DNA from 4 places in the Cohnella algarum genome. Region 4 is predicted to be linked to each of the others. Evidence: riboswitches for the same ligand, from Rfam matches in the RefSeq annotation. Region 4 holds a riboswitch; each other region holds the start of a gene.

Region 1 (7,350 bases), 800 kb from region 4:
TCATTATGCTCGTTTCCTCTTTCTTTTTTTGGCCGTCTCCCGGCGTGGCGCTGATCGGGGCGGTGCTGCTGCCGGTCGCTCGGCGGGTCGGGCTGCCCGCGCTCGGCGCCGCGATCGCGATGAACCTGTTCGGCCACGGCATCGCGCTTTCCGGCGATTACGTCATCCAGGGAGCGCCGAAGCTGACCGCGGATGCCGCGGGTCTGCCGGTATCCGAGGTGATGGAGGCGAGCGTGCCGCTCGTCATCGTCATGGGGGCCGTCACGACGATCGCCGCATTCTGGATGATGCTGCGGGATCAGAAAAACGGGAAGTGGCGGGACGGCCTGGTCGCTTCGGCGGACCGTTCGATCCAGGCGTCGGACGAGCGGATCGCCCTGCCGCCGCGCGTCCGGCGATGGGCGGCCGCGATCATTCCGCTGCTGTTCGCGGCCGATGTCGCCGCGATGTTCGCTTTCGACCTGCAGGGGGGCGACGCCACCGCGTTGATCGGGGGCACCGCCGTCATCATCCTCATCGTTCTCGCGCTGCTCGCCCACCGCGGCGAAGGGCTGGAGGAGACGACGTCCTACCTCGTGCAAGGCTTTCAATTCGGCTTTAAAGTGTTCGGTCCGGTCATTCCGATCGCCGCCTTCTTCTATTTGGGCGATGCGGCGTTCGCGGAGCTGCTCGGCTCGCACTTGCCGGCCGGTTCCCACGGCATCGTCAACGACCTCGGCGTTGCCCTGGCCGAAACCGTCCCGGTCAACGGCATCGTCGGCTCGATTACACTGACGGTCACCGGCGCCATCACCGGGCTCGACGGCTCCGGGTTTTCCGGCATCTCGCTCGCGGGCTCCGTGGCGAACATGTTCGCCACGGCGATCGGCTCCGGCGCGGCGACGCTGACGGCGCTCGGCCAGGTGGCCGCCATTTGGGTCGGCGGCGGCACGATCGTGCCGTGGGCGCTCATTCCCGCCGCGGCCATTTGCGGCGTCAGCCCGTTCGAGCTGGCCAGACGCAACCTGAAGCCGGTGCTGATCGGCCTGGCCGTCACAACCGTCGTCGCGATGTTTCTCGTTTGAGGCGGCCGGCGGCTTGAAGGCATGCGGACGACCCTGTCGCGGCTTCTTCCCTGCCCTTTGATCATGGAAGGTTATTCCGGGTAAAATAGAAGTTATACATCCCGGAATAAAAGGAGCAACCGATGGCACGAGAAGCGAAACATACGGCGGCGATATCGCTTGGCATCATGGGAGCGGGGTTTCTCGCGACGTTCCCGGCGGACGGACATTGGGCGGGGGCGCTGCTGCACGGCGGTTTCGAGGCCGGTCTCGTCGGCGGCCTGGCCGACTGGTTTGCGGTAACGGCCCTGTTCCGCAAGCCGCTCGGCCTGCCGATTCCGCACACCGCTTTGCTCCCCCGCAACCGGGACAAGGTGGTCCGTTCCCTGATTCATGTCATCGAGAACGAATTTTTGACGAAAGAGAGCATCAAGCAAAAGGCGGGAGAGCTCCGCATCGGGGAGAAGCTGCTCGAAATCGCCGAAGGCCGGCTTCCGGACATCGTCCGCGCGGCGGTCCTGCTCGGCGACTACGGGCTGAAGCATCTGCCTGCGGAGCGCCTGGCCGCGTTTGCGGCGGGGGAGCTGCGGCGAATCGCGGAGAAGGCGGACGCGGCCGCCGTTCTGCGGGCCTTGCGTAACGAGATTTTGGAGCGGGGGTACGAGGAGCGGGCGCTGGACTTTTTGCTGGACAAGGCGGAAGACCTCGTTTCCTCGGATACCGCCCGCTACCAGCTCGGAAGCATGGCGGCTTCGGCACTCGGAAACCTTCAGGTGAACGGCTTGATGGGGTTCGCTGTCAACGCGTTCGTCGGATTTATGAGCGAGGACAAGCTGGGCTACATGCTGCAGGGCGCGATTCTGGGCAAGCTGCGGGAGATGACCGCCGACGAGGGGCACCCGCTGCGGGTGCTGCTGCTTAACGAGCTGCGGCGCGCGCTGATCGATCTGGACCGCAACGAAGCGTTGATCCGGGAGCTTGACGGCGCCAAGTCGCGCCTTCTGGAGCAATGGGACGCCGAAGCCTATCTTCGGCGCTGGATCGAGGAGCTTCGCGACCGGACGCTGGAATGGATCCATAGCGAGCGGTTCGAGCGGGATTTCGCGCTGCCGCTGCTCGCGAAGCTGATCGAGCGGGTAAGAGGCAACGAGGAGCTGTTGAATGCGTTTCAAAACTGGACCCAGACGCAAATTTCCCAAATCGTCGAGCGAAACCACTCCAAAATCGGCAAGCTCGTGCAGGAAAATCTGGACAAGCTGGACAACGATACGCTCATCGCGATGATGGAGGACAAGCTCGGCAAAGATTTGCAGTGGATTCGGGTTAACGGGGCGGTATGCGGCTTTTTGATCGGGCTGGCGCTCGAGGGCATCAATTTGATGTTATAGGTGCTATAATCGAGTCATTATCGAGGCCGGAGGGAACGAGCGAATGCTGATCATGAACGAGAAAATCAAAGCTTCCGAAGTCGAGCTGACGGGCCTGGACGGAGAGGCGCTGGGCATCGTCCCGCGCGCGGAGGCGTTGGAGCTGGCGAAGCGGCTGAAGGCGGACCTGGTATGCGCCTCGCTGCTCAGCAGCCCGCCCCTTGCAAGCTGGTTGCCCGGGGGCAGGCGAAGCAGGAGCGGCAGCAGGAGAAAAAGCAGGACCGGGCGGAGGCGCAATCGCTTAAAACGAAGGAAATTCGCCTCACTCCGCACATTGAAGACCACGACTACGAGACGAAGCTCCGCCAGGCGGAGAAGCTGCTGCAGTCGGGCCGCTCCGTGCAGCTTGTCGTTCGTCTGACGAACGCGAAGGAAGGGCAGCGGGCGAAGGAGCTGCTCGAAGCGATGCTCAAGGATTTGCAAGGCGCCGGAACGAAAAAAACGGCCGTGCAAACGAGCGGAAAGCAGGCGGCCGTGCTTGTACTGCCGCGATAAATTTATGTAAGAAAATCTGACTTAAGCGTTTACAATCCTTTACAAATGATAAATAAGACGGTATAGTGGTACTACGCTTAGTTTCCGGCTATATAGGTCGGGAAGCGGGGGAACCAGTTTTTGGGGCGAGTCGTTCGTCTTTTCGATGAACGTAGGGTACCATCTACCCGAGTCCGTCAGCTAACCTCGTCAGCAGGAGATGGGTCATTTCTTTGCTTATAACCAAGTAGAGTGAGGGCCCCCGCACGGTAGGGCTCTTTTTGTTTTATGATGGCCCCTGTTTTTTCTCCTATATCCGTTTCCCGCCGTTTTCCGCCGCTCTCGGACGATAAGCGAAAATGAAGGAGGGAACCGCGAAACATGATCAAAGCTCTTATTTTCGATTTCGACGGAACGATCATCGACACGGAAACCGCTTGGTACGTCGCTTTTCGCGAAGCTTACCAGCGGTATGAAGTCGATCTCAGCCTGGAGATGTACTCCGGATGCATCGGAACGAGCTTGCACGCCTTTAATCCTTACGAATATTTGATGACGGAATTGAAGCTTCCGATCGATCGGGACCAGTTTCGCGTTTCCGTTCAGGAACGCCATGCGGCGCTTATGCTTCAGGAAGCCGTCCGGCCCGGCATTCTGCATTTTCTGGATTCCGCCAAGGCGGCCGGCCTGCGAATCGGCCTGGCCTCCAGCTCGGATCGGGCCTGGATCGACCGGCACCTGGAACAGCTTAATCTGAAGGAATATTTCGAAGTCATTCGAACGAAGGACGATGTCCGGGAGGTCAAGCCGAATCCCGAATTGTACCTTCAGGTGCTTGAAGCGATGGGCATTGCAAACGACGAAGCCGTCGCGATCGAGGATTCGCCCAACGGCGCGCGTGCCGCTGTTGCCGCAGGACTGCGCTGCGTCGTCGTCCCGAACGAAATCACGCAAAGCCTGGAGTTTCCGGAGCTTCCGGGAGCCATCTGGGCCAAATCGCTGGAAGAAGTCGTCTTCGAGTCGCTTTTGACCGGTTCGCCCGTCCGCTAAACCCGGCGGCGGCGAACTTGTCCTAGAGGCGGGGGCGAAAGCTCCGCACCGTCAATAAATTGAAAATTCAGATATTATTTTCACCGTAAAGGCTGGGGTTTTTGATAAGGGAGAGGAGAGAACGATATTGAAATCAAGGAGAGCCGTCCATTTCGGAGCGGGCAATATCGGCAGGGGACTCGTCGGGTTGCTGTTGTCGCAGTCGGGGTATGAGATCTGTTTTGTCGCCCGCAACGAGAAACAGATCGAGCTGCTGCAGCAAAGAAAACAGTACACGGTCACCTTGGCCAACGAAAACAGGGATACGAACGTCGTGCGCAACGTATCGGCCGTCCATGTCAAAAACGACAAAGCCTTGCGGCAAACGATCGCCGAAGCGGACTTGGTCACGACGGCCGTCGGCGCTTCTTCGCTGCCTCATATCGCGGAGTCGCTCGCCAAAGGCATCGCTTTCCGCCTGCGGGAAAACAAACGGCCATTAAACGTCATCGCCTGCGAAAACGCCGTCGGGGGCAGCGCACAGCTCAAGAAGCTGGTGTACCGCCATCTGGATGAGCAGTCCCGCGAACGGGCGGACCGTTACGTTTCTTTTCCCAACTCCATCGTCGACCGGATCGTTCCGCAGCAAAAAAACGAAGATCCGCTCGCGGTGCAGGTCGAGCCTTTTTTCGAATGGGTCGTTCATCGTTCCGGCAATATGGGCGATATCGGGGATATTCGGGGCATTCAGGTCGTCGATAAGCTGGAGCCGTATACGGAGCGCAAGCTGTTCACCGTAAATACGGGTCACTGCGTTGCCGCTTATTTCGGCTACTTGTCCGGCTATCGGACGATTCAGGAAGCGTTGAAGGATGCCCGCCTTCGCTCCAAAGTCGAGAAAGTGCTTCATGAAACGGGAGAAATGCTCATTCGAAAGCATGGCTTTAACGAGTTGGAGCATCGAAAATACATCCGCAAAACGCTTGAACGGTTCGCCAATCCGGCGCTGGCCGACAAAGTGATTCGCGTCGGAAGGTCGCCGCTGCGCAAGCTGGCGCCGAACGACCGCCTCGTTCGCCCCGCGCTCCAGGCGCTGGCGCTCGGGGTCGAGGCGCCGCACCTCGTCTCCGCCATCGCCTCCGCCTTGATGTTCGATTACGAGGGCGATCCGGAAGCGGTAAGGCTGCAGGAGTTGATCCGCAAATACGGCGTCTCCCACGCGCTGACCGGAGTGACGGGAATTCCGGAAAAAAACCGGCTGCACGCCCTCGTCGCCGCCGAATACGGGAAAATGCGGCAGGCGGCGATGCGGCCGCCGCTCGGGAATATGTCGACGCTCGGGAATATGTCGAAATGACATCGGCCTTGGCCCGGTATTATACTGGGCTAAGGCTTGTTTTTTTGCAGATTATAACGACAAGGGTGAGGCCGGTGTTTTTGGAGGACGACAGTTGGATACGCTCGGTGCGGGAACGCTCCGGGCCGATGGAGAGGGCGGGCGAGCTTGATTCCGATTTGATCGAAGCGATCTATGAGGAAAAGCTGTTCAAGCTGTTCGTGCCGGAATCGATGAACGGCGCCATGACGCCGCTGCCCGAGGCGCTCCGCGCGTTCGAACGGGCGGCGTGGATCGACGGGGCGCTCGGCTGGGCGGTGACGATCGGGGCCGGGGGCGGTTTTTTCGCGGCGACGATGGATCAGGAGAGAGCGCGGGAGCTGTTTTCGGCGCGCGAGGCGGTCATCGCCGGAAGCGGCCTGCCGACCGGCCGCGCCGTGCGCGCGGAAGGAGGCTATCGGGTGTCGGGGCGCTGGAGCTATTGCAGCGGGGCGTTGTACGCGAGCTTCTTTACGGCGAATTGCGTCGTTGTCGCGGCGGAAGCCGGCGAGGCCGGGGCGGATAGAGTAGGTGGAGCTGACGGGGCCGGTGGGGCCGGGGCGGAAAGGGATGACGGAGCTGGCAGGGCCGGTGGAGCCTGGGCAGAAAGGGATGACGGAGCTGGCAGGGCCGGTGGAGCCTGGGCGGATAGGGTTGGCGAAGCAGACGGGGCCGGTGGGGCCGATGCGGGGAGACCGCCGCTTGTTCGCTCGTTCGCTTTTCTGCCCTGGCAGGTTGAAGTGATTCGCGATTGGAACGCCTTCGGACTTAGGGCGACGGGCAGCCATACGATCGTTGTGAACGACGCGTTCGTCCCGGACGACATGACGTTCGACATTATGGAGCCGCCGCGGCTTGCGGACCCGATTTACCGGTATCCGTTTCTGCCGTTTGCCCAAACGTCGTTCGCCGCCGTCGTCCTGGGCATCGGCCGGCATTTTCTGGACGAATGCGCGGGATTTGCGGACGAGCGCAAAGCCGATTGGGAGGCCGTCAAGCCGCGGAAGTTGGAGCTGCTGCTGTCGTCGCTGGCCGAATGGCGGCGGGAGGTCGACGCGGCTGCCGATCGCTTCCATGCGGCGGCGACCGAGACATGGGCCGGCTTTTTGCGGGCCGGCGCGCTTTCCCCCGAGGCGGAACGGCTTGTCGGCCGCCGCAGCCGGGAAGCGGCCCGAACCGCCGTCCGCGCGGCGGAGGCGCTGTTCCCGCAGCTCGGCATGACGGCGCTGCGGCAGGATCACCCGCTCAACCGGACGTGGCGGGATTTGCACACGGCGGCTCAGCACTCGGTGCTGCAGCCGGACGGCGATGAGGAGAATATCTGACGAAACCTTCTCCGCCAAGGCGGGATCATTAAAAAGAATCGCCAGGACGGGCGCGGGGCCTGCCGAGCGATTCTTTTTTAGTTTAAACTCTTCACCGTGCGAAAGCTGCTGCTCGTTTGAACCGCCAACCGCATGCAGCCGAACGCATTTGAGTAAAAATGACTCATCTGCCCGCCACCGCACGCCCGCTGCCGATCCAGTTGAGTCGTGGCGACTCATCTCAACCCTCCATGCGCAAACGGTATTTGTCAAGATAGTTGTCGCGATTCCTTAGGGAAAGTAAATGTTAAGATAGCGATTTTTTTGCAGCCGGAATAAGCGTCACTTTTTCAGGATTCAGCCAGACTTCATCTTTCAGGCTCCAGTCGCGAATGGTGCCAGACCAGCGATTAGGGTTTCTGGCTTTTGCGGCCAAATAAATCTCCTTGCGTTTCTCAAACACTTGGTGTGCTAATCCTTCATGCCGCTGGTTAGGTGTAATAAAATTCAGTCCGCTGTGTCGATGTTGTTCGTTGTACCAGCGAACAAATCGCATGACCCATTCACGCGCCTCTGACAAGGCCTTAAAGCCTTCCGTTGGATAGCCAGGACGGTACTTGCATGTGCGGAAAATCGATTCTGCGTAAGGGTTGTCGTTGCTGACGCGTGGTCGGCTTCGAGAGGGGGTAATGCCCAAA
Region 2 (7,350 bases), 240 kb from region 4:
AAGAATCGGGGGCCAGCTCAGAGGGGACCGGATGAAAAACGGAAGCTACGGAGCGATGACGCTGACGTCGCTTGAAACCGCCCAGGGCGAAACGCTGCTCCCCCGGTTGCATTACGTCCAGCCCGACGACGGCAACAAAGACGACCGGACCCTCGCGTCCTTCCGGCTTCCGGAGCCGGTCGCCCCCGGTCAGAAGGTAACGCTGCGCATGACGTTCGCCGTTCAGCTGCCGCAAGTGTTCGCCCGCATGGGCAAAGCCGAAGACTTCGTGATGGCCGGGCAATGGTTCCCCAAAGCCGCCGCCTACGAGACGGTCGGAACGCGGGGACGGACATCCGAAGGCTGGAACACGCACCAGTATCACGGAAATTCGGAGTTTTACTCGGACTTCGGCATTTACAGCGTCAAAATCGACGTGCCCGAAGCGTACAAAGTGGCCGCAACCGGCTTTCAGACGCAGCAGGCGGTCATCAAGGACGGCCGCAAAACGTACCAGTTTTACGCCGACGACGTGCACGACTTTGCCTGGGCGGCATCCCCTTCTTTTCATTACGTAGAAGATTCATTTTCGTCCATCGGCGTGCCGGGCGTCCGGATCAAGCTGTACATCGACCCGCTTCACAAGGATTTGCAGGAGCGCTATATGCACGCCGCCAAGTCCGCGCTGGCGCTGCTGGGCAAATGGTACGGGGACTATCCTTATTCCACCCTTTCCATCGTCATCCCGCCGGCCGACGCCAACGGCGCGGGCGGCATGGAGTACCCGACCCTCATCACGGGAGCGGCGGCCAAAAACGACAACCCCGGGTTCGAGCTGGAACGGACCGTCGTGCACGAAATCGCCCATCAATACTGGTACGGCATCGTCGCCACGAACGAATTCGAAGAAGCTTGGCTGGACGAAGGCTTTACGTCCTACACGGAAGATAAGCTGATGGAGGAAATTTACGATGTCGTCCCCAACCCTATCGTCGAGGCGAGCTATTTGACCCGGCCCGAACCGCTGAAGCAATACGCCTGGGCGTACGGCGATTCAAACAGCTACGCGGAAAACGTGTACATGCGCGGCAAGCTTGTGCTCAAAGCCATCGAACAGCAGGTAGGCGAAAAAACGATGAACAAAATCATGCGGACCTATTTCCAGACGTACCGGTTCAGGCACCCATCCTCTTACGACTTCCAGAAAGTCGTCGAGAGCGTGACGAAAAAGAAATGGACCGAGTTTTTCCATGCGTACGTCCAAAACGGCCAAATGGCCGACTTCTCCGTCGAATCGATCGAATCGCGCCTGAACGATCAGAACGTTTACGAATCCAGGGTCGTGCTGAAGCGCGGCGGCAGTCCCGAACCGGTATCGGTATGGTTCCAATTCGCCAACGGCGAAAAGCTGCGCAAAACATGGGACGGCGCGCAAAAGCACGTGCAGTTCCAGGTCAAACACGAATCGCCGCTGCAATTCGTGGCGGTCGATCCCGAAATGGCGGTCGTGCTCGACAATTACCGGTATAACAACTTTTTGAAAACCGATGTGGACGAACCCGTTCGGACCCGCTGGAATATCGGCTTGACCAAGCTGGTGGACGGTCTGCTCGGCATCCTGGCCTGGTGAGGTGAAACGAGATGCGCTCAATAATCCGCGAGGGATGGAGTTTGACCTCCCGGCATAAATACGTGCTGGTCGCCCTGTTTTTGTACCGGCTGCTGTGGGGCTTCTTTCTGTACCGATTTATCGATTCGGTCGTCACGCCGATCCTCGCCCGTTACCCCGACGGGCACCCGAACGGCAACGCGGTCCGGTTGTTCCTGATCGAGGCCCAATTCCGTCTGACCAAAACCGACCTCATGAACGAAGCTCTCCTTATGCTGGCGGGAATGCTGCTTCTCCGCATGGTGCTCACGCCGCTGCTGAACGCCGGCCTGTACTATTCCTTCCATCACGCCGACGAAGAGCGGGGAACCCGGATGCTCACCGGCATGCGCCGCGCGTGGAAGCCGGTCGTTCTGCTGTACCTGCTGGAGAACGCATTGGCTTTTCTGCCGGCTTTATGGCTCCTCCCCTTCGCCAAATCGCAATTTCTGGCGCAATTTTCCGTCGAGTCGTGGGCGTTGAAAATGCTCCCTTACGCCGCCGTCTGGATGTGCTGGATTTTTATCGTTCATCTGCTGTTCCAATTCATGCAGTTCGGCGCCGTATCTAAGGATGGCATCGTCAAAGGGCTTGCCCGCGCGTGCGCCAAAGCGCTGCCGCTGGCCGCCGTTACGCTGTTGCTGACGGGGATCGGCGCGGCGGCTTCGGTCGCCGTCACGGGCGCGACGATGTTCTGGACCGGATTCATTTCCGTCGCGGTTCACCAAGCGTTTCAATTCGTCCGAACCATGATGGCCGTCTGGACCTCGGCCTCCCAATACGCGTTATGGAAGGCCGATTCGGCCGCCTGACCGTCGTTCTCCCCCGCCCCTCGCCCTGCAAACGTTCGCCAAAAAAGCTATTCCGTCGCCGCGATTCGCAGCGCCTGGAATAGCTTTTTTCGTTTTCATTCCGGTTTTTTCGCGTTTATTAAAGCTTTCTTAACTTTATATTAACGAATTCTAATCTTTTATCGGCAGGAAAAGACTCCCACTGCGCGAATAATTAATTCTCATGTGCGAAAACTGCCGAATTTCCTTGCACAGGGAAACGGGGGAACCAGATTTGCCGGGTGAATTGATTCCGCTTCGCTAGCAGGAATCATAGGGAACCTTCTACCGAACCCTTCAGCTAACCTCGTAGGCATTGGAAGGAGTCACTTGTTTTGCGGAAGTTGTCACTCGGTTTTCTTGCTTTCTCATTCGCGTTCTTGCTGGCCTTTCAGGCGGGAACCGCGTCTGCGGGCTCCAAGCTGAACGACGAGGTCACCGATCTGATCGGTGTCGACTACCAATACGGCGGAACGACGACCAGCGGGTTCGACTGCTCGGGCTTCACGTCCTACGTATTCAAGAAGTTCGAAATCAAGCTGCCTCGTTCGTCCAAAGACCAGTTCGAGACCGGAACGGAAGTCGAGCAAAGCGAGCTGCGCCCGGGAGACCTCGTGTTCTTCAACACGAACGGCAAAGGCGTATCTCACGTTGGCGTATATGTCGGAAACAACAAATTCGCCCACGCTTCGACATCCAAAGGGGTTACGGTAACCGACCTCGACGAAAGCTATTACGCAAAACGCTACCTCGGCGCGCGCCGCGTCCTGGACGACGCAACGTACGAGGCAGTGGCCGCTTACAAAGCGTAAGCCGCTAGTATCGCCAAGGGTCTCCTGTCGCTAGCAGGAGGCCCTTTGTCATGCTCCTCACCGGGTCACCGTCCGGCCCGCTCCAGCCGGCTGCGCCGCCACTTCAAGCCGAAGACGACGGCGGCGGCCGCGCACAGCCCCGCGAAAACGAATTTCATGTACCGTTCGACTAACCCGAAAACGATCTCCCACTGGTCCCCGAATCCGTACCCGATCAGGAAAAAGGCGCTCACCCACAAGGCGCAGCCCGTGTAGGCGTACAGTGCGAAAGAACGGTACGGCACTTGGATAATGCCGGCGAAATAACCGATGAATTGGCGGATGCCCGGCAGAAAATAGCTGAACAACAGCACTTTGCTTCCGTACCGGTCGTATGCTTTGCGCGTTTTTGCCACATGGTCGGGTTTGAGAAACAGCCACTTTCCGTATCTTTCGACAAGCGGAGCCCCGATCTTGCGTCCGAGCCAGTAAGTCGCCGTAATGCCGATCACCGCGCCCGAGTAAGCGGAACCGAGCGCCGGAAGCCACGCCAAAATACGTTGCGACGCCAAATATCCGGTTAACGCCAGCGTCGTATTGCCGGGGGGAATCGGCAGCGCGATCGCGTCCAGGGGCAGGCCGATCAGCAGCACCCAATAGCCGTATTGCGAAAACAATCGTTCGATGTATTCCAGCAATTCCATTTGCCAGCCCCTTGCCGCACCTTACAGTTGCTGTTGCTCGGCGTTTCGCGCCTGCTTCTTTCGGTCGTGTCTTCGCTTCAGCCATAGGCCCAGGAGGAGAATCGGAACGAAAATCACGAAAATGTAGAGCGATACGTCCTTGACCATGCTCTCCGCCATCCGGCCATAATAGTAAAACAAAAACCCGACGACGTAAAATTTGACGGCCCGGCCTATGGCGGCATAGCCGATCAGCTTCCATAGAGGAAACTTCAAACACCCCGACATGATCGTAAACACTTTGAACGGAATCGGAGTGAACGCGCCGATAAGCACGGTCGCCTCGCCGTTTTTTTGGAACATGGCGGTTGCCTTGTCGATCCATTCCTTTTTCAGCAATTTGTAGAGCACCGAATGACCCAGCAGCTTGCCGATCCCGTACCCTACCGGCGTTCCGAGCAAACAGGCGATATAGCCCACGGTCGCGTACCATAACGCCGACGAAGGGTCGACAAGGCTTAACGATACCTGCAGAAAAAAGGCCGGAATCGGAAAAATGATGGCATCGACGAACGAGTGAATCGCCAATCCCCAGACGCCAAACTCCAAAAAAATGTCGACCAAATTTTGAAACATTCTGTTCTCCTCTTTTACGGCCTGCAGGTTTTATTATAAAGAATCGCTGCACGGCCCGTCATGAACCTGCGTCGGTTTTCGGACTGGACTTTAGGCGGGGCAAAAAGGCTACATTAAGGGTTACGTTGGCGCAAAAAAAAGGATGCAGGGAGTTTTCGAAAGAGGCGGGCAAAAGCGGGTAAAGCCGGCTTCGTCGTCTTTTCCTTCCCGGCCGCGAAAAAAAGCCGCCCCGGACCGGCCGTCCCGATAGGAACGAACCGTGTCGAAGCGGCTGATGCTTCGGATGCGCTCGGATTTAACCGAATTGGAAATAGGCCTTCGCGTTCCGGTAGCTGATGTCCTGGACCATTCCGCCCAGCAAATCGAAGTCCCGCGGCACTTCCCCGTCTTCGGCCCATTCGCCGAGCAGGTTGCACAGGATGCGGCGGAAATACTCATGGCGCGTATACGACAGGAAGCTGCGCGAATCGGTCAGCATGCCGACGAACCGTCCCAGCAGCCCCGTGTTGCCGAGCGCCTTGAGCTGGTCCAGCATGCCGTCCTTCGTATCGTTGAACCACCAGGCCGAGCCCAGCTGGATTTTGCCCGGAACTCCTCCGCCCTGGAAGCTTCCGATCGCCGTGCCGAGCGCGTACAGATCGTTCGGATTAAGCGAGTACACGATCGTACGCGGCAGCGCGTCGTCCCGCTCCAGCGCGTCCAGCAGCCGGACCAGGGGACCCGCGACCGGGCCGTCGTAAATCGAGTCGTAGCCCGTATCCGGACCGAGCTTCTCGAACATGCGGCTGTTGTTGTTGCGCTGCGCGTGCATATGGAACTGCATCGCCCAGTCCAGCTTGGCGTACTCCCGGCCCAAAAACAGCAGCGTGAACGTCTTGTACTTCCGTTCCTCTTCCGCGTCGATCGGCTCGCCCGCCAGCGCCTTGGCGAAAATCGCCGCGGCCTCGTCCCGGGTCGCCTCCGCGTAGCCCATCGCGTCCAGCGCGTGGTCGGAAACCCTGCAGCCCGTCTCGTGGAAGAAGCGGATCCGCTCGGCGAGAGCAGCCAGCAGCGCGTCGTAATCGCGCACCTCCCGGCCGGCCGCCTGCTCCAGCTGCTTCAGCCACGGCAGGAACGTCGCCCGGCGAATTTCGAGCGCCTTGTCCGGACGGAACGACGGCAGCACCTTGACCTCGAAATCCGGCAGGTCCTTGATAAGCCGGTGATATTCCAGAGAATCGACGGGATCGTCCGTCGTACAGATGACCTCGACGCCCGATTTGACGATCAGGTCGCGGGCGGAAAAGCCGCCTTGGGCGAGCTGGGCGTTCACCTTTTCCCAAATGACCGGAGCGTTTTTCTCGTTCAAAATTTCCTCGACGCCGAAGTACCGCCGAAGCTCCAGATGGGACCAGTGATACAGCGGATTGCCGACGGCCGCCGGAACCGCTTTCGCATATGCCAGAAACCGGTCGTAGTCGGACACGCCCGCCCCGCCGGTCACGAGGCTTTCTTCGGCCCCGTTCGTGCGCATTGCCCGCCATTTGTAGTGGTCGCCGTACAGCCACACCTGGGTCAGATTTTCGTACGACTGGTTCTCGTAGATTTCCTTCGGGCTCAAATGGCAGTGATAATCGATGATCGGCATTTTGGCCGCGTAATCGTGATACAGCTTGACCGCGGTCTCGTTGCCCAGCAGGAAGTTATCGTCCAAAAAAGGCTTCATCGGCATTCGTCTCCTTCGCTTATGCTTCCCGAACCGTCATGGCGAAGCGGACGAAGCCTTCGCCGCTTCGCCCGCTCCCGATTGTCCGATTGCTAGTTGTGGAACTTGACCAGATCGTTGATTTGCACGGCTTGCCCGGTCCGGATGGAACGATTCGCCGCGATGCCCGTCAGAATCGACCTCGCGCCGTCGACATGGTTCGCCGCGCGGTTGAACTTGTCGGGAACCGGAACCCCGAACAGATCGTTCAGCAGCACCGGATCGCCGCCGCCGTGGCCGCCCTGCTTCTTTTCGAACTCGACTTTGTACGGTGCGCCGAACATCGGCAGCACGGTGAAGCGGATGCCTTCGAGCGCCCCTTCGTCCGACTTTTTGCCGCCGGAGTTGACGTACGATGTTTCGACGACCTCCAGCTCCAGACGTCCCTTGCTGCCCGTAAACGCGATCCGGTAGCCTTCCCACGGCGCATACGAGGTCAGCGAATACGTCAAAATCGCCTGGTTCCGGTAGCGAACGATGACGCCCATCGTATCCTCGATGCTGATGCCGTCGCCGAATACGCTTTGGTCGCGGCGGTAGCCGTCCTCGTGTTCCGCGTCCAGGTACATCGCCTTCAGATGCTCGTTGCCGTCCAGCGGCAGCGCGAACGGATCGCCTTCCGCGTTCGGGTTGCCGGTCGCGCGCTCGTAAAATTTCGTCACGCCGCGCTGCTCGGCGTTTTCGCGGCCGTAGAACAGCAGGTCGCCGAACGCGAACACCGTTTCCGGCTGCGAGCCGATCCAGAAGTTGACGAGATCGAAGTGGTGCGTCGACTTGTGCACGAGCAGCCCGCCGCTGTTGCGCTTGTCGCGGTGCCAGCGCCGGAAATAGTCGGCGCCGTGCTTCGTGTTGAGCAGCCATTCGAAATGAACGGCGTTCACTTTGCCGATGACGCCGGACTCGATCAGCTCCCGGACCTTCGTATGGTGCGGCGCGTAGCGGTAGTTGAACGTCACGCGGACGTTGCGTCCGGTGCGCTCGACCGCGTCGACGATTTCCTGGCATTTTTTCTCGTCGACGGTCATCGGCTTCTCGGTGA
Region 3 (7,350 bases), 660 kb from region 4:
CCTTAACCAGATCTCCCTCTTGCACCATCATTGGCTCCGTTTCAGGGAACGATTTGCCGTTAATGGTATACGTGATGTTCCCGCCAGCATTGACTGTATTCAAATCCATGGTGTATTCCAGATCGAACTTATCGTTTAAGGAAAACTCAGATTGGGCTGCTTCGCCATATTGGGTCATATCGATTATGGTGCGCTGTTCGTTGTCCCGTTTCGCATCGCCTTCCACGCCTTCATAAACAATCGGTATGGCCAATGTCGGCGCTCCCGGATTTGGGCTTTGCTCCGCCAACATCCAGGCACCGGGATTATTCGCGACAAATTCGATGTCGTAACGTTCACCCGGAGCGACATTCAACAATTGACCGTTCACCAAAGGCGGGTTGTTAATGGGTTGCCCGTCTGTGGAAACGATTTTGAATTCATGACCCTGCAGATAAAGCGGGTGGGACAAGAACCCGGCGTTGATCAGCCGGATGCGCACCGTTTCGCCTTCCTTAACAGTCAATGGCGCGATGGATGAACCCGATTTACCGTTAGCGGTAAAGATGGTGTACATCATCGGCATCATTTCCGCATCGCTCATCCCGGCCATGCCATTGTCCGAAGAGTCCATATCCATATTGCCGTGATCCATGCCGCTCATATCCATGGAACCATGATCCATCTCGCCGTCTTCCATCCAATCGTCCAACACAAGCGTGTAATCACGGTCCGGCTTCTGTTCATCCGGATCCTCCACAATAAAGGAACCGTAGAGTCCTTTATCCAATTGTACAACGCCATCTTGGTGGGAATGATACCAGTAGGTGCCGGGGACGTTCGCGTTAAATTTATACGTAAAACTTTCGCCGGGTTGAACGGCGTTCATCGTAACGCCTGGAATCCCGTCCATATTGTTCGGGACCGGCAATCCGTGCCAGTGAATCGTCGTCGGTACATCCAATTCATTTTTCAGGGTGATTTCCACGTCGTCTCCGAGTTTCACCCGAATTTGGGGACCGGGAACCGTGCCGTTGAATGTCATCGCAGTCCGCATGTTGGTTTCATTGACCATCAGATGATTTTCTTGCGCGGTTAAGGTGAACTTGGTGCCGGTGAGCACTTCGGGAGCGCCGCCGGACTCCATATTCGCCATGTCCCCGGACGCGCTTGGACTTGCGCCGCTTTGGCCCATATCCATATTGCTGTGATCCATGCCGCTTATACCGCCGGAACCGTTCGTGCAGCCGGCCAAGATCAAGATCAACGAAATCGCTATTGCTGCTACCACGAATATTTTTCGATTCTTACGTATCATTGTTTGCAATCCCCTCTTTATCATTTGTTTATTTACTTCCACGTTTGTATGATAAAAAAGAAGTGTGCAGAAAGTATGCAGAACTCTTGAACAAAATCACAAAAGTCTATCCATAGGGTGGGATTTATGCATACCATCTTGATTGCTGATGATGAAGAACCGATGCGCGAGCTGTTAAAGGTACATTTGATCGGCGCCGGATATCAAGTTGATGAGGCCAAAGACGGAATGGAAGCTTTGGAGAAATTGAGGAAAAACTCCCACTACAGCGCTCTGATTTTAGATTGGATGATGCCTTTTATGGATGGAATGGAGGTAATTAAAAGGGTTCGAGAATTCAGCTCCATTCCGATTCTTATGCTGACTGCCCGTAATGAAACGGAAGAAAAAGTGAAAGGGTTTTTGAATGGCGCTGACGACTATGTGACAAAGCCTTTTGAAAGTGCCGAACTCCTAGCGCGTATTCAAGCATTGCTTAGACGGGGGACAAGCCCTTATCAAGAAACCGACAACCGTTTGATGTACAATGGATTGGCCATAGACCAAGGAAGCCGCACAGCCAGGTTTCAGGGCAACGCTGTCTCCCTGACGCAATCGGAATTTGATTTGTTAGTCCTTTTTGTAAAGCATCCGAAACAAATATTTAGCCGAACGCAATTGATTGATCAAGTGTGGGGCGCCGATTTTGAGGGAGACGAGCGTACCGTTGACTCGCATATCCGCAATTTGCGCGGCAAGCTGAAGAGTATCGGAGCGAAGGATTTTATCAAAACCGTTTGGGGAATGGGGTACCAATTCGTATGAGGATATGGTCCAAACTCCGAAAGCCGCGGCTCCGTGTCCATCATAAACTGGGATTCACTATGTTTATAACCATCGTCTTATTATTGCTTGTTTTGGAGTTCGTATTTTATGCGATGTTTACCCGATTTTACGTTCAGCAGATCGCTGATGATATGATTCACCGCGGACATAGTCACGCCAATGCTCTTCAAGCCGATTGGTCGGAGAATATGCTTCGGCATGTGGCGGAAATGGAATCGTATTCCCGTTATACGGTTGCGGTTATAGACGTTCGTGGAGAGGTGCTGGTATCTTCTGCGCAGCTGGACATGGTGCAAACCCAATTTTTAAACGGTTATGAATCACAGTTGGAGTACGAGTGGGTTCAAAGGGATTGGCGACGTCAGCCATATTTGATTTCCCAGTCACCCATTATCCTTGCAGACGGGGAAACGGCCGGCCATGTGATGATGTTCACCTCAACGGCGCCTATACGTGATGCTCTGCAGTCCTTTCAAGCATTGCTTCTGCTCTTTACGTTAATCTCGATCCTTTCCGTTTTTTTCTTCATCTTTTTGTTTTCAAATTGGATTTCCAAGCCGTTGGTTGCCATGAAAGATGCCATTTATCAGTTAACCCGGAACGATTATCGTTTTGATCTCCCTGTGAAAAGCGATGACGAAATCGGGGAATTGAACCGCTCCATCATGGATCTTTCGGCTGAATTAAAGCATTACCGTACAGAAAGACAGGAATTCCTGGCGGAAATCTCCCACGAACTTCGCACCCCCATTACGTTCATTCGCGGTTATTCCGAAGTCCTTCAAAACCCGCAGCTGAAAGACGAAGATAAGCAAAAGTATTTGAGATTCATCCATGATGCGGCCGGCCGTCTCCATCGATTGATTGACGACTTGTACGAATTGATGAAATTGGATCAGGTGCAAGTGCAAATTAAAAAAATGGACGTAGATCTTACCCAGTTGTTAAGCCAAATTGCAGAAGAGAATGAAGATCGATTCCAAGTATCGGAAATTTCTTTCCACGTAGAGCTTCCTTCAGTTCCTTTATGGATTGTCGCCGACCCCAGCCGAATGGTGCAAGTGATCGTAAACATGCTGGAAAATTCGCGAAAATATACGCCACGCGGCGGGAGCGTAACGCTTACGTTAACCTCCAAGAAAAGCCAGGCGATTATCGAAATCCGCGATACCGGAATCGGGATTCCGAAGGATCAGCTTGCACTCATTTGGCGGCGGTTTTACAGAGTGGAAAAATCGCGGTCAAGGGACCACGGCGGCGCCGGACTCGGGTTGTCGATTGCCAGAAGGATTGTCGAATTGCATCAAGGAACTATAGAAGTGATCAGTGAAGAAGGAAAAGGAACGACTTTTACCATTCGAATACCTTTGCGAGAACCTCTCAATTGAACGGCTCAGCTCGTTGTGTATGATCATAATGAAGCAACTTGCGAACATATGATCACCCTTCTCAGCACCTACCCCGATGTGCAGGCGAGAGCCAACCAGATTCAACTTCTTCGAGATTGCGCCTTGATCTGCGCGACCACAGCGGCTTATCTCGAACGCCGAAGTCAATTATCAACGATTTTTTTGTTTAGAAAGGGTATTTTCAGTGTTATAATTATCCATTATTTGTGTTCTTCTGTTCTGCAAAGGGAGGGTTTCAGTGCTTCATGGAACAAATCATTAATGCGTACAAGAATGATGAAGAGTCTGTGTATCATACTTGGTTTTTGAATAACGACGAACGTCTGAAAGCGTTCCGGTTCATCCGGAAATCACTCATCAAAGTAATAAACGAAATTGAAAGCGGCACATTTGGCAATGACTTTAAAGGTTCCAGTTTGGAGACGGTTTTATCGGCTATTTCCGAGCAGAAACAAATATTTGAAGGGGCCGCTCACGCCTTTTATTGGAAACCTAAGCTGCGCATTCCGGATATTTATGAAAATGAACCCAACAAAAGAGCGTTTGGCCGTTTCTTGAAAGCATGTCTGGAAGCAACAACGGAAGATCAAGTCATGAGCGAAATCGTCAAATTAAACGTTCTACAGATAAAAGGGTTGGGACCTGCAGTTGCCAGTATTTTGTACTTTTTGCATCCAACATGGTTTCCGCCATTTAATACGGCCATTGTCAATGGATTTAATGCTTTGTTTTCGGAGAAGAAAAAACTCGGATCATGGATATCTTATCTGGAAATGCGCGATGTCATTCTCGCCTACAACAACAAGTACCGCAACCTTTTGTCAAAAGATCTTGGAGCCATTGTGGGTCTTTTGTTTGAAATCGGCAGCAATCGACTCGTCGTTCAACAGAATGCCCAAAAGGTTATTGAGATCGACAATATAAAATTACATAACGCATTGGAAAAAAGACATAAAGAAGTGCTGGAAGATGAGCATGAAGAAAACGCCCACACCGAGATGCAATATTATTTGGCCAAATTGGGCCGATCATTAGGTTATCAGGTATGGATTGCCCGCAATGATCATAAACGAATTTGGAACGGTCAACCGCTCGGGGAATGGTCCATCAAAAATTTAAAGCTGGAGAATGTACCGGATGCCGTTATGGATACGGTTTCGCTTATCGATGTCCTGTGGCTGGATTCTAATGATCATATCATCAGCGGTTTTGAGGTGGAGAAGAGTACGTCGATCTATTCGGGGATATTGAGACTGAATGATTTGGCTCTTTCCTTGAATTCGGGAGTAAATCAATTTTATTTGGTGGCGCCTGATCAAAGGGAGAAGGAGATCCAGGCTCAACTGCTGAGACCCTCCTTTCGAAACTTGGGGGCAATGACCATTTCCTATATTCTTTTCAAAGATTTGCGCTGTGACTGTGAAGCCATGTGCAAATTCGGAACGGATCATTCTGTTCTTCAGAAAATATGCAAAACAGTATTATAAAAACCTTCAAACCCTTACTTTCCCTTACTTTCGCGCCGCCACTTCGGGCGGTGTTTTTGTATGCTGCAACCTTGACCGGACATGAGAGAATTCTAATCTTCAGTCGACAGGATTTCTACAATTTTCTACGAAATAATAAACAATCAAAAATTGCCGAATTTCCGAAATGGAAAGCGGGGGAACCCGATTTGGGTGAATTGATCCTGAATGAATGGATCATAGGGAACCTTCACCGAACCCTTAAGCTAACCTCGCAGGCATGAAGGGAAGAGTTCTGTTGAATCGAAAATGGATCAGTCTAATCATTTTTGTTGCCGTATTTTTTACAGGAGCAAGTACTGCGTTTGCGAGCCAGTCCAAATTGGACAATGCGATCAATGAAGTCTTAGGCACCCCGTACAAATGGGGAGGAACAACGGTTAAAGGATTCGATTGTTCCGGTTTTATCCTGTATATCTTCAACCAGTTTAATACCGAGCTTCCTCGCACATCAAAGGACCAATCCCAAATCGGCACAAAAGTTGAAAAAGAAGATCTGCGGCCCGGGGACATGGTTTTCTTCAACACGGATGGTAAGGGTGTCTCTCATGCCGGGATTTATATTGGAGAAGGCAAATTCGCTCATTCGTCAAGTAGCAAAGGGGTAAGCATCAGCAAGCTTTCGGATTCTTACTATGAGAAGCGTTATGTTACCGCACGCCGCGTAGTGAGCGACGAAACCTATTCAGCCATGATTTCTACAGTCGAATAGATGAATAATCGAAAATTCACCAACCATCTGCGCCGGTGAGTCTATCGGTTTAGCGTTTGAATATCCACAACCAGGCTAAGTTTAGCTGGTTTTTTCTTTTTTTCGGCGAAATTGGGGGAAAGTAGCCTCTTGATGAATGAAAAATATCCGGAGAGGAAAAATACTGCCAAACAAAGTCAGGAGGCCTTCGAATGTGGAACAACATCATTGCCAGCACTTTCGTCGGATTGCTTGCGGTCACTTTGATCGGCTGTGCATCTCAGGACAATGGATCTCCAGCTGCTTCGCCTCCACCAGCAACAACGCAATCCAACCAAAGTGAAACAGGAAATCCTGCATTCAATCCGTTGCCTTGGATGGCCACCAAAAATACGACTCGTATTAACACTTCGGATCCTGTGGAAGCTGCCGTATTCATATCACGAACCTTGTGGCCGGCAACAAGTGAATCCAATCGGCCGGGGGGTGTCATCTTGGTTGCCGGAGACAGTTGGCAAAATGCGCTGGTGAGTGCCGATTTAATTCATCATCCGATCAACGGCCCTATATTGTTCGTTGATGAGAATGGAATTCCGGATTTAACGCGGGAAGAAATGATGCGGCTTAAACCGACGGGTTTGATGTCGAATAAGGATATCCAAGTTATCGTGGCAGGGCCGGTCAACGATCGCGTAATGGATGATTTAAATTCGCTTGGTCTCAAGGCGGACCGGATTGAAGGGAACACACCGGCTGCATTGGCGCAAGCGATTGACGATTATTACGCCAAAGCAGCTGGCAATAATCTGCCCCCATCCGTTATTGTAGGTTCCCTGGACAGTCCGGAATATACGGTTCCCGCTGTCAACTGGATTGCTCATATGCCGGAGCCGTTACTGTTTGTTAATAAAGACGCCGTGCCGGATGAAACGACGGCGGCGCTCAAAAAACGGAACGGGAAAGCCAACATCTACATCATCGGACCGGAATCCGTCGTATCGGCGAAGGTGGAAAAGGAACTGTCATCTTACGGAAAAGTTGTCCGGATCGCCGGCAACGATCCTTATCTCAATGCGATTGCATTTGCCAAATATAAAGACACCTCCAATGATTTCGGATGGGGGATTACGACTCCGGGCCATAACTTCTCGTTTGTTGAAGGTAAATCCTTCATGCTGGCAATTGCTGCTGCGCCATTTTCACATCTGGGGAAACATGCACCGCTGCTCTGGACGGATCAAAATCAAATGCCCGAATCCGTCATGACGTATTTGATGTCCGTTCAGCCTAAATACAAGAAAAGCCCGACGGAGGGTCCATACAACCATGTGTGGTTAACTGGCGAAGAGGATCTTCTTTCAGCGCAGGCTCAAGGTGAAATCGATGGAATGCTCGAAATTGTTTCTGCGACAGGCGAGGGACATGGCATGCCTGGGATGGAGGATGAAAATCAAGGCAATGAATCAAGCGGTCACGTTATGTCAAAATGAACAAATAAACGATCACCCACAGGGTCAGTAGCTTCTTCAGAAATCTGGTCCTGTGGCTATTTTTCTTTTTTGTACTACAATGTGTAATGATTGTGAAGGGAAGTTTTCAATG
Region 4 (7,350 bases):
CGGCTGCTTCGCGAGGAAGGCGCCTCCGAGGTCGGAGGGATCATGCACTGCTTTTCCGGAAGCTGGGAAACGGCCAAAAAATGCCTCGACATGAACTTCTATATTTCGTTCGGAGGACCGGTTACGTTCAAAAATGCAAGGGTTCCCAAAGAGGTGCTCGCGAACGTGCCGGACGACCGTTTTTTGATCGAAACGGACGCCCCGTATTTGACTCCGCACCCCTACCGAGGGAAGCGAAACGAGTCCGCTTACGTGCGGTTCGTAGCGGAGGCAGCAGCGGAAATAAAAGGGAAATCCGTGGAAGAAATTGCAAATTTAACGACCGAAAATGGTCTCGCCTGTTTTCGTCTACCAAGATAAAACGCTAACAATCGAAGAAAAATCATTTAGTTATGCGAAAAAACTGGTTTTTGATCGATGAAACCTAAAAATTCAGCTTTATTTCGTTCAAAAATGGAGGATTTCGCGCTTTGACCCTTCTTTACACCTTTGGCGCCGAGAGGTTATCATCTAATCCAAGAGTTTGAATATGGCATCCCTTTTCCAGTGCGCTGAGTCTCCGAACGGAGAGCGGGGGACCCGACGCGGAGGACCGGTTCGTACGCGAACCGCGATTTCCGCGGCCGAGTAATCTTGGGGTGAATTTTGCTGGCAACCGAAGCATCCGTCCAGGCCGGACGGTCCGTCGGATTGCGGGCGGATAGGGCCGCTCTCTTGGCCCGAACCCGACAGCTAACCTCGCAAGCGTATGAGAGAGAGGTCACCTCGTGCTGCCCATTTCCCTTTCGACGTCGCAAGCGGAGCCACGAACAGATCCTCTGTCCGTCGGCTTTTTTTGTTGTCCGTTTTTTGCGGGAGGAAGAGGCGAATGTTTTCGGGCGGCGGGTTGGTGCCGTTTACTGGTGAACGACGGCCGGGTGCTTTCGTGCGAAAGCCGCTCCGTGCGAAGCCCAGCGCCGTTAACCAAAAGGATAGTCGCGTCAGACGAAGTCATGCTTAGGCAGTCGACGGCGGGGCTATGAAGGAGGAACGAGAAAATGGGAACCGTTCCTGTCGGGAACACCCATGATCCACGACCGACCGGCAAGCTTTTCGCAGCGCGATGGAAGCATGAGCATTTGCGTTTGATCCTGCTCAGCGCAATTCTCTCTTTTGCTATGACCATCTTGTTCTTATTGCTGCTACACGGCGCGTCCGCCATGAGCGTAACCGTCGTGGACGGCGGGACGACAACCGTCATCAAAACGAAATCGTCCGATGTGCGATCGCTGCTCTCGGAGCACAACATCACCGTCGGCCCGCACGATCAAATATCCCAGCCGCTCGATGCCGAGCTGCAGGAGGGCAGCACGATCGCGATCGATCGCGCCGCGAAAGTCGTCCTGCAGGCGGACGGGAAGAAGGAGATCAAATATACGACCGCAGATTCCGTTCAGGAAGTTCTGCACGCCTCGAACCTCTCGTTGTCGGCGGACGACCGGGTAACGCCCGACAAGTCGGCGCCGGTTACCGAAGGCATGACCATTCAGGTGCTGAGAGTGGATAAAGAGGTCGTGGAAACGTCGCATCCGGTGACGTTCGCCATCGTGGAAAAGCAGGACCCCACGCTGCCCGAGGGCAGCAAAAAAGTGATCCAAACCGGCAAGGAAGGCACGCTCGTGACGAAAACCGAGCGCGTCTATGTCGACGGTCGCCTGGTCAGCGACCAGCTGGTATCCAAAACGATCACGCAGCCGTCCGTGCAGAAAATCGTCGCGGTCGGCACGAAGAAAAAAGAGCCCGAAGTCACGACGTTGTCCTACGACGCTTCGGCTAACGGCACGGTTCAGCTTAACGGAAAGTCGGTCAAAGTGAAGCAGGTGCTGAAGAACGTCAAGCTTACCGCCTATACGGCGGGCCCGGAATCTACGGGCAAGGACGTAGGCGACGAGGGCTACGGCATTACCGCATCCGGAACGAAGGTGTCGGAGGGCCGCACGATCGCGGTCGATCCCGACGTCATTCCGCTCGGCTGGTGGGTCTACATCGATGGCATCGGCTTCCGCCGAGCCGAAGACACCGGCAGCGCCATCAACGGCAAAAAAATCGACGTGTATTTCGACAGCGAGAGCCATGCGAAGAAGTTCGGCTCCAAAAAAGGATACACCGTATACGTCATCGGCCCTGTCAAGCCTTCCGCCGACTAAAGCGGAGGCGCAAGGGCGATTCCCGGTCGTGCCGGATCCGCCGCCGCGGTCCGGACGGCCGGACGGCGTCAATCGGGGATGCCAACCGTAGACGCCGAAGAACGAGCACATTTGACATAGATAGCGGCAATTGCAGGGAAGGGGCTTTCGGGCCTCTTCTTTTTTGCATGGGCAAGGTTATAATAACGAGTAGGACTTTGCCCGTCCTTTGGGCGAACCCGAAGAACGGAGCGGAAGGATCAAGCGATGATTCAGGAAATGATTGTGGTGGAAGGCAAGGACGACACGGCCGCCATCCGGCGGGCGGTGCAGGCCGATACGATCGAAACCGGCGGCTCGGCGATCGGCGAAGACGTGCTGCGGAGAATCGAGCTGGCGCACAAGCGGCGCGGCGTGATCGTATTTACCGATCCGGACGCTCCGGGGGAGCGGATTCGGAAAATCGTCGCCCAGCGGGTGCCGGACTGCAAGCACGCGTTTCTGACGCGCGCGGAGGCGAGAGGCAAGGACGGCATCGGCGTGGAGCATGCGTCCGACGAGGCGATCCGCCGGGCGCTTGCGCAGGCGAGAAGCGGCGAGGCGGCGCCGGAGGCCTCGGGGGAGGCCGACATCGCCTGGTCCGATCTGATGGACGCCGGACTGATCGTTCACGCCTCGGCGGCGCGGCGCCGGCAGCGGATGGGGGAGCTGCTCGGCATCGGATACGCCAACGGGAAACAATTTTACAAGCGCTGCGTCATGTTCCGCATCTCGCGGGAAGAGTTCTTGGACGCGTTAACGCAGCTGGAGCGGGAAGGACTGTAGGCGGAAGATGAACAACAACGGATCGCGCGGGGGAGCCGACATCGCAACCCCGAACCGGACGAAAGACATTATTCGCAGGCACGGCTTTACGTTCAAGAAAAGCCTGGGGCAAAACTTTTTGACCGACAAAAACATTCTCGATAAAATCGTCGCGGCGGCCAACCTCGGCCCGGAAGCCGGAGCGCTGGAAATCGGGCCCGGCATCGGCGCGCTGACGGAGCGCCTCGCGCAGGAGGCGGGGCAGGTGGCGGCCGTGGAGATCGACGACCGGCTCATTCCGATTCTCCGCGAGGTGCTGTCGGTCTACGACAACGTCACCGTGCTGCACGCCGACGTGCTCAAGGCCGATCTGCGCTCGTTATGGCAGGAGCGATTCGCCGGCTGCGAGCGCGTCAGCGTCGTCGCGAACCTGCCGTATTACGTTACGACGCCGATCATCATGAAGCTGCTGGAGGACCGGCTGCCGATCGAAGCGATCGTCGTGATGGTGCAGAAGGAGGTCGCGGAGCGCATGGCCGCCTCGCCGGGCGGCAAGGATTACGGCTCGCTCAGCATCGCCGTGCAGTACTACTGCGAGCCGGAGTACGTCTGCACCGTGCCGCCGGGCTCCTTCATCCCGGCGCCGAACGTCGACTCGGCCGTCATCCGGCTGAAGCGCCGCGGCGAGCCCGCCGTGGAGGTGCGGGACGAGGCGCGGTTTTTCCGCATCGTCCATGCCGCGTTCGCCCAGCGCCGCAAAACGCTGCACAACAACCTGGCGGCGTTCGCCGGCAAGGAGCGCAAGGGCGAGCTCGCGGACGTTCTGACGGCGTCCGGCATCGATCCCGGACGCAGGGGCGAAACGCTGTCGCTCGCGGAGTTCGCCCGTCTCGAGGGCGCCCTGGCCGCTGCGGGCATCGTGAAGTGAAGTAAACGGGACGCCGAACCGACGACGCATCGGTATTTGCCCTGCACCATGTGGCATTCGCCTCCATAGGATAGACGAAAGAGGTGATTTGCCCATGAAGCAGGGGGATTTGGTCGTCCGCAAATCGTACGGCGGTGACATCCTTTTCCGAATTGCGGCGCTATCCGGCCGCTTGGCGATTTTGCGCGGCACGGATTATCGTTTGCTTGCGGACTCGCAGGTGGAGGATTTGCACTCGGTGCGGAACCCGGACGAGCTGGGCGGAACCCGGCAGGTACGCATCCGGGCAAACGAGTCGCTTCGGCGGATGAAGGAAGAAAGGGCGCAGCTGCGGCCGCATGGCGGGCAGGCCCAGCCGCTCGGCTACGCGCCGCGCCGCGACCCTTACTTCGAGCTGCCCGGAAAGGTGCTCCATCTCGACGGGGATCAGAACTACCTGAAGAAAAGCATGGCCGTGTACGAACAGCTCGGCATTCCCGCGAATGGCGCTCATTGCCACGAGTCGCAAATGCCGCAAGTGCTCATGCAGCTTCTTCCCCGGGTAAAGCCGGATATCGTCGTCGTCACCGGCCATGACGGGGTCCTCAAGCAGAAAAACGATACGCAGAGCCTCAGCAGCTACAAAAACTCCTTCAATTTCGTCCGGTCGGTGCAGGTGGCCAGAGAATACGAAAAGCATCGGGACTCCCTGGTCGTCATCGCGGGGGCGTGCCAGTCCCATTTCGAGGCCATCCTTACGGCGGGGGCCAATTTCGCGAGCTCGCCGGGCCGCATCATGATTCACGCGCTGGATCCCGTGTACGTAGCCGTACGGGCGGCGTTCACTCCTTTTCGCGACACGATCAACATCGCCGACGTCATCGCCCACACAATCAGCGGCATTCAGGGCGTCGGAGGCGTCGAAACGATGGGGAAATATCGGATTGGGCTGCCAAATCCAAAAAACATTGTTGACAAAAAAACGGAAACGCTGATATAATATTTTTTTCGATTTGACAAACCACCTCCCTTTAGTTATAATTTACAGGGAAAGAGGTGGTAGTGGATCATGGCTAAAAACACGCTTATGGAGATCAAGCGGAGTTTGGAACCCCATGTCGGCTCCAAAATCATGCTCCGCGCCAATGGTGGACGCCGCAAAACCGTCGAACGAACCGGCGTGTTGGAAGAGATCTACCCGTCCGTTTTTATTGTCAAGCTGGACCAGGAACAGAACGCTTTCAAGCGGGTTTCGTACAGCTACGCCGATATTTTGACCGAATCCGTGGAAGTGATGGTTTGCAACGATGACGGCCAAGTTCGAATCAACTTCATGTCGCATTGACACGGTTTTACACACACGGGCAACCGGGCGCCAAGCGCCCAGGTTGTCCGTTTTGCGTGTTCGAAAGCCCGAGGGTGATATCGATTCGCCGCAACGGGGCATCCTAAGTCCGGGCGCACAGGTTTGTCGCCACTTGCTTCTGAAAAAGGAGGCGTTCCGATGGGCCGCAGAAGGAGCACGATGTCCGAGCAGTTCAAGGCCGAGCTGGCCAAGGACCTCGGTTTTTACGGCACGGTCGAGCGTGAGGGCTGGGGCGGCATTCGCGCCAAGGATGCCGGGAACATGGTCAAGCGCGCGATTCAGATCGCCGAACAGGCCGCAGCCAAAAAACCGCAATGAAGCGGGAGGCAGGGCAAGGACGCCGACGGGAAGGCGCTGCCGCCGCCCTGCCTCGGCCTTTTCTTTGCAATCGCTCTCAAGGCCGCTGCCGCGCCTTTTTTAACCTAAATCGCAATTCCGCCGGGGGTTTGTTATAATATGTAAAGCTTTCGACCGCTTTAACGAACCGGTTTTACTTAGCCGACAGGTGATGAACATGACAAATAAAGTGTACGAAAAGGCCCCGGCCAAAATCAATTTGCTCCTCGACGTGCTGCGGAAGCGGGAAGACGGCTACCACGAAGTCGAGATGATCATGACGATGGTGGATTTGGCCGACCGTCTGGAACTGTCCGAGCTGCCGCGCGACCAGATCGTGCTTACGAGCCAAGCCGGATTCATTCCGCTCGACGAGAAAAATTTGGCGTTCCAGGCCGCCAGGCTGATCAAGGAACGCTGCGGCGTAAGACGCGGCGTGTACATACACCTGGACAAGCATATTCCCGTAGCGGCCGGCCTGGCCGGCGGCAGCAGCGATGCGGCAGCGGCGCTGCGGGGCCTGAACCGGCTATGGGAGCTGGGCCTGTCGGCCGGCGAACTCGAGCAGCTCGGCGCCGAGCTGGGCTCGGACGTTCCCTTTTGCATCCGGGGCGGCACGGCGATCGCCCGGGGGCGCGGCGAGAAGCTGGAGACGATTCCGAACCCGCCTCAGTGCTGGGTCGTGCTGGCCAAGCCCCCGATCAACGTCTCGACCGCCGACGTTTACGGGAAGCTGCGGGCGAACGAGCTGAAGACGCATCCGTCGATTCCGGACATGCTGGACGCCATTTCGCGGCAGTCGTTCGCGGACGTGTGCGCCCGCCTCGGCAACGTGCTGGAAACGGTCACGCTGGATCGGTACCCGGAGGTGCGGCAGATCAAGAACGTCATGGAAAAGCTCGGCGCGGACGGCGTGCTGATGTCGGGGAGCGGCCCGACGGTGTTCGGGCTCGTTTCCAAAGAATCGAAGGTGGCGCGGCTGTACAACGGGTTGCGAGGCTTTTGCAAGGAAGTGTACGTCGTGCGCATGCTGACGGGTTGAATTGACGTTTTATGTAAACAAAATTGTCATCCCTTTTCGATCCTCCTTGCCCAAAACCGGATAAAAATGATATGATGTCGATAAAATATTCGGGTTTGGACCGGGAGTGAGACTTTTGAAAAAGTTGAAGCGCAGCGCGCGCCTCGTGGAAATGACTCAGTACCTGCTGGCCCGTCCCCATACGTTAATATCGCTAACAGCGTTCGCCGATCGCTACCAGTCGGCCAAGTCTTCCATCAGCGAAGATTTGGCGATTATAAAAGAGGTCTTCGAAGAAGAAGGGATTGGAGATTTGCATACGCTGGCGGGAGCGGCAGGGGGCGTGCGCTACGTGCCGAAAAGCGGAAAAGAGCAAGCGCTTCAAAAAATAACGGCCGTCTGCAGGCAGCTGGAGCAGCCGGACCGGCTTTTGCCCGGCGGTTATCTGTATATGACCGACCTGCTCGGACAACCGGCTTTGCTGCAGGAGATCGGGCGCATGTTCGCGACGGCGTTCGCCGACCGGGATGCGGACGTGATCATGACCGTCGAAACGAAAGGAATCCCGCTTGCCTTCGCGGCGAGCGTCTACCTGAACATTCCGGTCGTCATCGTCCGCCGGGATCACAAAGTAACCGAAGGCTCCGTCGTCAGCATCAATTACGTATCCGGTTCCAACAAGCGCATCCAGACGATGTCGCTCACCCGGAGAGCGCTCAAGGAGCAGTCCCGCGTGCTGATCATCGACGAC

Evidence for each region. Region 4 has a riboswitch for cyclic di-AMP ahead of JW799_RS07835 (ubiquitin-like domain-containing protein). Riboswitches for the same ligand answer to the same signal wherever they lie in the genome.
Region 1: it holds a riboswitch for cyclic di-AMP, as region 4 does, so the genes downstream of both, JW799_RS11620 (HAD family hydrolase) here and JW799_RS07835 (ubiquitin-like domain-containing protein) in region 4, are expected to answer to the same signal.
Region 2: it holds a riboswitch for cyclic di-AMP, as region 4 does, so the genes downstream of both, JW799_RS09030 (C40 family peptidase) here and JW799_RS07835 (ubiquitin-like domain-containing protein) in region 4, are expected to answer to the same signal.
Region 3: it holds a riboswitch for cyclic di-AMP, as region 4 does, so the genes downstream of both, JW799_RS10875 (C40 family peptidase) here and JW799_RS07835 (ubiquitin-like domain-containing protein) in region 4, are expected to answer to the same signal.

The regions. Positions count from the first base shown of each region.
Region 1 covers NZ_JAFHKM010000002.1:2,540,529-2,547,878, forward strand. Annotated here, with positions in the region: gene JW799_RS11605 (hypothetical protein) at 1-1,064, shown strand, start outside; gene JW799_RS11610 (DUF445 domain-containing protein) at 1,187-2,431, shown strand; partial or broken gene infC (translation initiation factor IF-3) at 2,475-2,965, shown strand; cyclic di-AMP (ydaO/yuaA leader) riboswitch at 3,030-3,175, shown strand; gene JW799_RS11620 (HAD family hydrolase) at 3,326-3,994, shown strand; gene JW799_RS11625 (mannitol-1-phosphate 5-dehydrogenase) at 4,122-5,330, shown strand; gene JW799_RS11630 (acyl-CoA dehydrogenase family protein) at 5,411-6,673, shown strand; one part of gene JW799_RS11635 (IS3 family transposase) at 6,960-7,350, opposite strand, start outside.
Region 2 covers NZ_JAFHKM010000002.1:1,981,233-1,988,582, reverse strand. Annotated here, with positions in the region: partial or broken gene JW799_RS09040 (M1 family metallopeptidase) at 1-1,609, shown strand, start outside; gene JW799_RS09035 (hypothetical protein) at 1,621-2,439, shown strand; cyclic di-AMP (ydaO/yuaA leader) riboswitch at 2,644-2,788, shown strand; gene JW799_RS09030 (C40 family peptidase) at 2,793-3,269, shown strand; gene JW799_RS09025 (DedA family protein) at 3,335-3,952, opposite strand; gene JW799_RS09020 (YqaA family protein) at 3,974-4,567, opposite strand; gene uxaC (glucuronate isomerase) at 4,863-6,272, opposite strand; gene JW799_RS09010 (Gfo/Idh/MocA family protein) at 6,365-7,350, opposite strand, start outside.
Region 3 covers NZ_JAFHKM010000002.1:2,397,859-2,405,208, forward strand. Annotated here, with positions in the region: gene JW799_RS10855 (multicopper oxidase family protein) at 1-1,297, opposite strand, end outside; gene JW799_RS10860 (response regulator transcription factor) at 1,424-2,101, shown strand; gene JW799_RS10865 (sensor histidine kinase) at 2,161-3,510, shown strand; gene JW799_RS30400 (four-helix bundle copper-binding protein) at 3,526-3,840, shown strand; gene JW799_RS10870 (hypothetical protein) at 3,777-5,018, shown strand; cyclic di-AMP (ydaO/yuaA leader) riboswitch at 5,160-5,292, shown strand; gene JW799_RS10875 (C40 family peptidase) at 5,296-5,769, shown strand; gene JW799_RS10880 (cell wall-binding repeat-containing protein) at 5,961-7,238, shown strand.
Region 4 covers NZ_JAFHKM010000002.1:1,739,128-1,746,477, forward strand. Annotated here, with positions in the region: gene JW799_RS07830 (TatD family hydrolase) at 1-360, shown strand, start outside; cyclic di-AMP (ydaO/yuaA leader) riboswitch at 540-762, shown strand; gene JW799_RS07835 (ubiquitin-like domain-containing protein) at 1,200-2,186, shown strand; gene rnmV (ribonuclease M5) at 2,433-2,990, shown strand; gene rsmA (16S rRNA (adenine(1518)-N(6)/adenine(1519)-N(6))-dimethyltransferase RsmA) at 2,998-3,897, shown strand; gene yabG (sporulation peptidase YabG) at 3,992-4,876, shown strand; gene veg (biofilm formation stimulator Veg) at 4,946-5,221, shown strand; gene JW799_RS07860 (small, acid-soluble spore protein, alpha/beta type) at 5,381-5,560, shown strand; gene ispE (4-(cytidine 5'-diphospho)-2-C-methyl-D-erythritol kinase) at 5,757-6,620, shown strand; gene purR (pur operon repressor) at 6,736-7,350, shown strand, end outside.